3 regions of the Paenibacillus sp. FSL R7-0216 genome follow, and region 2 is predicted to be linked to each of the others. Evidence: riboswitches for the same ligand, from Rfam matches in the RefSeq annotation. Region 2 holds a riboswitch; each other region holds the start of a gene.
The links. Region 2 has a riboswitch for cyclic di-AMP ahead of MKZ15_RS18425 (hypothetical protein). Riboswitches for the same ligand answer to the same signal wherever they lie in the genome.
Positions count from the first base shown of each region.

Region 1 (2,259 bases), 1.3 Mb from region 2:
ACTGGTAGCGTTTTCGCCGATTCCAAACTGGACACCGTAATCGACGGCGCGCTTGGAAGCGACTACGTTTCCGGCGGAACCACCACAGCCGGTTTCGACTGTTCCGGATTTACCATGTACGTCTTCTCTAAAATCGGCATCAAGCTGCCTCACCAATCCGGATCCCAATACAAAATGGGAACCGCCGTTGAGAAAAGCGAATTGATCGCCGGCGATCTGGTCTTCTTCAATACTTCCGGTAAAGGCATTTCTCATGTCGGCATCTACGTCGGCGACGGCAAATTTGCTCATGCTTCCTCCTCCAAGGGCGTAGTCATCAGCAAATTAAGCGATAAGTATTACGTCGAGCGTTACGTTGGAGCCAAACGGATCATGAGCAACGACAAGTATGAAGATGTGACCGGTGAAGTTGCTGAGCACGATGATGTTCAATAAGTAAAACCACGAAGCCCGTGGGGATGTTGATAACAACGTCTCTGCGGGTTTTTTCTTTCTCCTCGCTCCGCTCCTTAGGAACCATTACCCACGAAATCCTTCGTCAAAACAGGCCAAAAGAAGCCTTTTTCCCTACAAACTTGTCAACTCTGGACGCCTTTGGTAAAATGAAAAACGTAAATAGTAACAACTTTGTAATGATTCTTGTAACTGTTCTTGTGCAGCATCTTGGGTGCAACCTACAATGAAATGCCGAATTCCCAGGCACCCGGGAAACGGGGGACCCACCAAAGGGTGAATTGATCTGCTTCGTGATGGAAAGAAGCCTTTTTGAACTGCCTTTCCAATCAAGGTTAAATAGTCAGGTTTGGAGCACCGAGAAGGTTGGATGAAGCTAGGGGCTGAGCAGCGCAGCGTAGCTGAAAGCTACGTGAGCAGCGGAAGGCCCGGCTGAATTCAAGATTCGATGCCGAATCCTCATCTTGAGCTGCTTCGTGATCTGAAGATAACTATTTAACCTACCTCTATAGTGAGATCATAGGGAACCTTCAACCGAATCCATAAGCTAACCTCGTAGGCCTTGGAAGGAGTATGACATCTTGAGAAAGACTTTGACAGCAGCGGTAACGAGTTTGGCCCTTCTGTTCACCTTGGGGGCAGGGAGCGCCTTTGCCGACGCGGAAGCCACGGAAACAACGCCGCTAGCCAGTATCGTAGATTCCGTATACGGGACGCCTTATAAATTTGGGGGCACCACGACAACGGGATTCGATTGCTCCGGTTTTACCCGGTATGTGTTCAGCCAAATGGGCATCAAGCTCGCACGCGTGTCGGCCGCCCAATATAAGCAAGGGACGCCGGTATCGAAGAAAGAACTCCAAGCAGGTGACCTCGTTTTCTTCAAAACCACGGGGACCGGCAAGGTATCGCATGTCGGTGTTTACGTTGGCGAAGGGGAATTCGCCCACGCGTCCTCATCCAAAGGCATCCGCATCGACAAGTTAAGCAACAGCTACTACCAGAACCGCTACGTTGGCGCGAAGCGTGTTCTCAGTAAATACGGTTATTCTGTTTACGCTACGGAATCCTGATCACCCGGGATTCGTCAAGTTCATTGTCTCTCGCCGCAAGCCGCGTTTCCGACTCGGAACAGCTTGCGGTCTTTTTATGTTCGTGGCCTTATCTATATAACGAGACGTCCGGCAAAAAGGTTACCGGAAAGTTGGAAATCCGCTGAAAATCCATGAATTCCCTCCTATCGGCAAAAGCCTTTACAAGCTGCGTAAATCCGGCTATTGTGAGGGTAATAGAGAAACTACGACGGATTTACCTCTACCAAAGGAGGGGCAATATGGATCAAGCGAAGTCTACGTTTCGAATCGTGCCAATGGAAGAACCGCATGGCGCGGAAATTTGCACTTGGCGTTACGATTCTCCTTACGATATTTACAGCTGGCTGCCCTGGGATCAAATGAAAGCGCTCGATGTAGAGTTTGGGAATCCGGCAATCCGTGCCGAGCAGTATGTCTCCGTGTTGAATGAAGCCGGCGAGCTGGCGGGCTTTGCCCAATACTTCCCGATGGAGGGGGTGACCCGGCTCGGCATCGGCATGAAGCCTGATCTTTGCGGTCATGGACTAGGCAAACTCTTCGTAAGAACCATCGTAGAGGAAGCCCGGCACCGCAAACCGGACAATCAAATCGACCTTGAGGTGCTCACCTGGAACACCCGAGCGATTCGAGCCTATCAAAAGGCCGGATTCGTCATTACCGACCTTTACGAGAAGATGACGCCTGGCGGGGTGTCCAAACCGTTTTACTGCAT
Region 1 covers NZ_CP150222.1:126,224-128,482, reverse strand. Annotated here, with positions in the region: gene MKZ15_RS00585 (C40 family peptidase) at 1-435, shown strand, start outside; cyclic di-AMP (ydaO/yuaA leader) riboswitch at 676-1,030, shown strand; gene MKZ15_RS00580 (C40 family peptidase) at 1,035-1,526, shown strand; gene MKZ15_RS00575 (GNAT family N-acetyltransferase) at 1,787-2,259, shown strand, end outside.
Region 1: another riboswitch for cyclic di-AMP. It lies ahead of MKZ15_RS00580 (C40 family peptidase); the one in region 2 lies ahead of MKZ15_RS18425 (hypothetical protein).

Region 2 (2,259 bases):
AACGATACCGGCAGCAGAACCCGGGTGATCGCACGAACCAGATCCACGAAGAAACTGCCGATCGGTTTGCCGGCCAAGCCGCGAATAAATGCCATCGCCGCGGCGACGCCGGTCGCCGTCGAAGTGAACATCATGAATACGATCCCGATCATCTGCGAAAGGTAAGACAGTCCGCTTTCCCCGCTGTAATGCTGCAGATCCGTATTGGTCATGAAGGCAATCACCGTATTGAAGGCGAGCGTCGGCTCCATGTTTGAAACCCCGCTCGGATTCAGCGGCAGGAACCCTTGCAGCCGAAAAATCAGATAGACGATCAGCATCATCGCCAAATTGCTCAGCACCGCGGATAAAGCATACTTCTTCCAGGTCTGATTCTCCTGACGGATGCCGCTGGCACGGAATATTACTCCTTCAACAGGTCCGAACCACCGGTCCAGACCGTTCTTTTCATAGTCAAACGCTTTGGCCAAGTATAGACCGGCCGGTCTGGCGACGATTACCGCGAGGCCCAAAGTAACGAGTATGGCAATCCAACTGTAGATAGTCACGTCTTATCCCTCCGAAAGGCAAATGTTAAAACTTCTCCGGGTTCAGCAGCGCATACCCCAAATAAACAAAAACCGCCACGATTAAGATGCCAAGTCCCCACATCATCGCTGATCTCCACCCTCCGAAATCGCTTTGGAAGCCCAAGTTGCCAGACCTGCCATCATGCAAACCATAACGATAATTAAGCCGATCATGAAAATGTCCATCATCGTCGATCGGATCCTCCTTTACTCATTGTGCAGAATAAACGATACGTCTTTTCCCTTCGTATAAATCACATAGTTAGCGCCAAGCTTTTTATAAACCGCGCCAGGATGCATCTTTTGCGTAATGACATAAATCGGCTTCGACGTCCATGGACGGCAGAATTGCAAATATCGGCAGGTTAGTGTCAGAGATTCTTCGAAGATATACACCGTCCCGATGGGGATATCAGGTACGACCTTGTTTTTGCGTTTAGTAGTATCCACTAGAATGACGTGCTCTATCCCACGGTCTATCGCCTCCTGGCGGCTTCTATCATTGTTGACCATCAGTGCAAACGGGATTTCGCGGTACTTCATCGTTCTGATGAAATCTACCGCCAATGGATTCGTAAGCGTCACCAGCGCGTATTCAAAAGTGCCCACTTCTTGTATTCCTCCTGATTCAGAAATTAGGCATCAAAAAAGAAGCCTGGGAAGAGGGAATCTTCGCGGGCTTCCAGCATGAATGTATTCTATGCTTTAGGAATCGCGCTATAAGGTTTCCTCTCTCGTCTGCACTTACGAGGTTAGCTGACGGGCTCGGGCGCGAGAGACGCCCTACCTCGCGATACGCAACTATCGCCAGGATTCGCCCCATAGGCGGTAAGCGCGACCTGCGCTCCGCCCGAATGGGTCCCCCGTTCCTTCGCATCGGAAGGATTCAGTGTGATGCAAATAGATTGTTAATTTTCTTCTTAATTGTTAATGTAACACTTTCTTCCCTTTCATGAATAGGCATAAGAAAACCACAGAGGATATCCCTGTGGCTCGCCATGACAAGTCCATCATCCTCTCTCCCTTCGCTGACGAGGTTAGCTGTCGGATTCGGGCGGTGAGAGTCGCCCTACTCCTGCGGCAAGCGCCTGCCGCAGGAGATTCACCCCGGACCGTTCCGCCGACTCTCACATCGGCAGCGATCATTGGTTCCCCCGTTTTCCTGATCGGAAATTAAGCGATACTGATTGTTTTATTGGAATCATTTCATGAGTCGAATATTACGCTTGCGCTTGTTCTTTGTAAAGCTGGACCAAACGCAAATTTGAGATGAAAAACCTTATAATTTCGTCGTTTTTAGCGTTTTCAAAGGATAAAAAACGCCTTTCTCTACGATTACCTCTATCGCAGACCCTTACTTGAAATCCGGCTAGGACTTGTCCTCCGCCCCAGTCTCTGCTACGATTTTGCGCAGATAAACTAAGCTTGAACAACGAGGAGGAGATTACATGAAACAAACGAACACACCCGGACTGATGCCGCTGCCGCTAAACCTGAACTTGCCGAATGGGAACCAGATGCCGGTCCATGCGGCGCTGTTATGGGGTACCGATCATCTCGTCCTCGTTGACACCGGGGTTCCCGGACAATTGGACGTGATCCGCGAAGGGTTGCTACCATGGCGGCGTATGTACCGGGTCGATCAAGGAACGGCTGAAGGAAATCGCTGCGGGGAATTAAGCATAGCGGT
Region 2 covers NZ_CP150222.1:4,030,645-4,032,903, forward strand. Annotated here, with positions in the region: gene kdpA (potassium-transporting ATPase subunit KdpA) at 1-542, opposite strand, end outside; gene MKZ15_RS18420 (hypothetical protein) at 651-758, opposite strand; gene MKZ15_RS18425 (hypothetical protein) at 777-1,178, opposite strand; cyclic di-AMP (ydaO/yuaA leader) riboswitch at 1,296-1,471, opposite strand; cyclic di-AMP (ydaO/yuaA leader) riboswitch at 1,580-1,759, opposite strand; gene MKZ15_RS18430 (hypothetical protein) at 2,018-2,259, shown strand, end outside.

Region 3 (2,259 bases), 1.6 Mb from region 2:
TGCCATGGAACCCGAGAACCAGCAACGCCGAAGCCACGCCAAGGAAAATAATCCCGTTCGAAAAACCGAGCCGGTCCCCGCGCACCATAAACGCATGCGGCATGTACTTGTCTTTGGCCAGCATAAACGCCAGCAATGGAAAGGCTGAGTAGGCCGTATTGGCGGCCAGGAACAGGATCAGCGCCGTAATCGCCTGGATGACGTAGTATAAAGCACCCCGGCCGAAGGTCGACTCGGCTATCTGCGAGACAACGGTTGCTTTCGGATCAGGAGCGATACCGTACCAATAGGCCAGCGCACTGATTCCGATAAACATGGTGCAGAGAATGACACCCATCATCACCAGCGTAGCTGCAGCATTACGTTCGGCCGGCTGCTTGAAGTTCGGGATGGCGTTGGAAACCGCCTCAACCCCGGTTAAGGCCGAACAGCCGGAACTGAACGCCTTGAGCAGCAGGAACAGACTAATATCGGAAACCGCCGTCCCCATCTCGGGCACGCTCGCGTGAATTCCACCAGTCAAATATTTAAACAACCCCGACAGGATCAGAACAAAGATGGACGCGACAAACAGATATACCGGAACAGCCAATACGGATGCCGACTCCGTTACCCCTCGAAGATTCATTAGCGTTAATAAGGTGATCATTAGCAGCGCAATCAACACCCGTTGATCATGCAGCGCCGGGAAGGCGGATGTAATGGCATCCGTTCCCGCCGACGAGCTGACCGCCACCGTCAGAACATAATCGACCAGGAGCGAGCCGCCGGCCAGCAAACCTGTCGATCGCCCAAGGTTATCCATCGCCACGATATAAGCCCCGCCCCCGGCGGGGTATGAGAAAATCGTTTGCCGATACGACAAAATCAGAATAAGTAAAAGCCCAAGAACCGCAAACGAGATCGGGATGGAATACCAAACGGCCGAAAATCCCGCCGCCATCAAGACGATCAGAATCTGTTCCGTCCCGTAAGCCACAGACGATAACGCGTCCGAGGACAGTACCGCCAACGCCTTGAGCTTGCTCAGTTTCTCCCCTTCAATTTCGGCACTTTTCATCGGTCTGCCGATCAGTACTCGCTTAATTTTGTTCACCATGGTGATTTCCTCTCTTCTTCCCCTAAATAGCCCTATGTCTCTATCCATTCGTGGTTCTATAGGCTCCCCATTCCCGCAGAGAACAACACAAAAAGGCCGCAGGAAAGTTGGACCTTCCCGCGGCCGCTTTTTTGAAACTCAAGCGAATATCCGCGACAATTCCCTCTTTCGGACGCTTACGGAGTTAGCTGACGGATTCGGGCACGAAAGCAGCCCTACGCTCATAGCCAGGATGGCCAAAACAAGCGATTCACCCCAGAAACGAAGCCTCAAAGCCCCGTTTCGGTTGGTTCCCCCGTTTCTTACTGAATAAAGAATTCAGCGATCAGGTATTTGCCATATAAAAATTACCACTGATGAATCATACTCCCCGCCCTAAAAAGTGTAAAGATGAGTTTAAGGCGGATTGGCAACGAAATGCGATCCGCATTGTCGAGGTAAGCGTATACATCGCTCTTCTACGCTAATTATTTCGTACGGACTTGAAATTACGAGGAAATAAGACGATGGCCGATAGTGACGTGAATTATTCATATTCCCCTACTGGAATATTTGCGGCTAAATAAGTTATACTCGAAACAAGGAAGTGAGACCGATGAACACTGCAACTTTGAGCGCGCTTGCCGAACCCCATCGACTGGAAATGGTTGAACTGCTGCGATACGGCCCCCTAACCGTAGGAGAAATCGCGGATCGGCTCCAAGTCCGGCAGCCGCAGGTATCGAAGCATCTCAAGGTGCTGAATGAAGCCCGCATCGTCGAGGTTCAACCTGTTGCGAATCGCCGGATTTACCGGCTTCGGCCGGAACCCCTGCAGGAGTTGGACGAGTGGATCGCCTCGTTCCGAAACTTGTGGGAAGAGCGGTTTAACCGGCTTGACGAATACTTACAGGAAATTCAAAGCCCGGATCAACAAAAAACACCGTAAGAAAACGGCAAATGCCGTATTTCTTACGGTGTTTCTTTGATGATTTCAGCCGAGATCAAGCCAGCGTCAAGACCTCATATTGCGCAGCCAGTTCCATAAAACGCCCCATACTGGACACCTCGCCAGCTGCGAGTTGATCCTGGATGCCGTAATAGTTAACGCAGGTCCCGCAAGCCAATACCGGCACACCGCGATTCGCCAGCTCCTTCAGGTGCAACGAAGCAAACGACTG
Region 3 covers NZ_CP150222.1:445,211-447,469, reverse strand. Annotated here, with positions in the region: gene MKZ15_RS01965 (APC family permease) at 1-1,099, opposite strand, end outside; cyclic di-AMP (ydaO/yuaA leader) riboswitch at 1,258-1,433, opposite strand; gene MKZ15_RS01960 (metalloregulator ArsR/SmtB family transcription factor) at 1,695-2,027, shown strand; gene MKZ15_RS01955 (DsrE family protein) at 2,083-2,259, opposite strand, start outside.
Region 3: another riboswitch for cyclic di-AMP. It lies ahead of MKZ15_RS01965 (APC family permease); the one in region 2 lies ahead of MKZ15_RS18425 (hypothetical protein).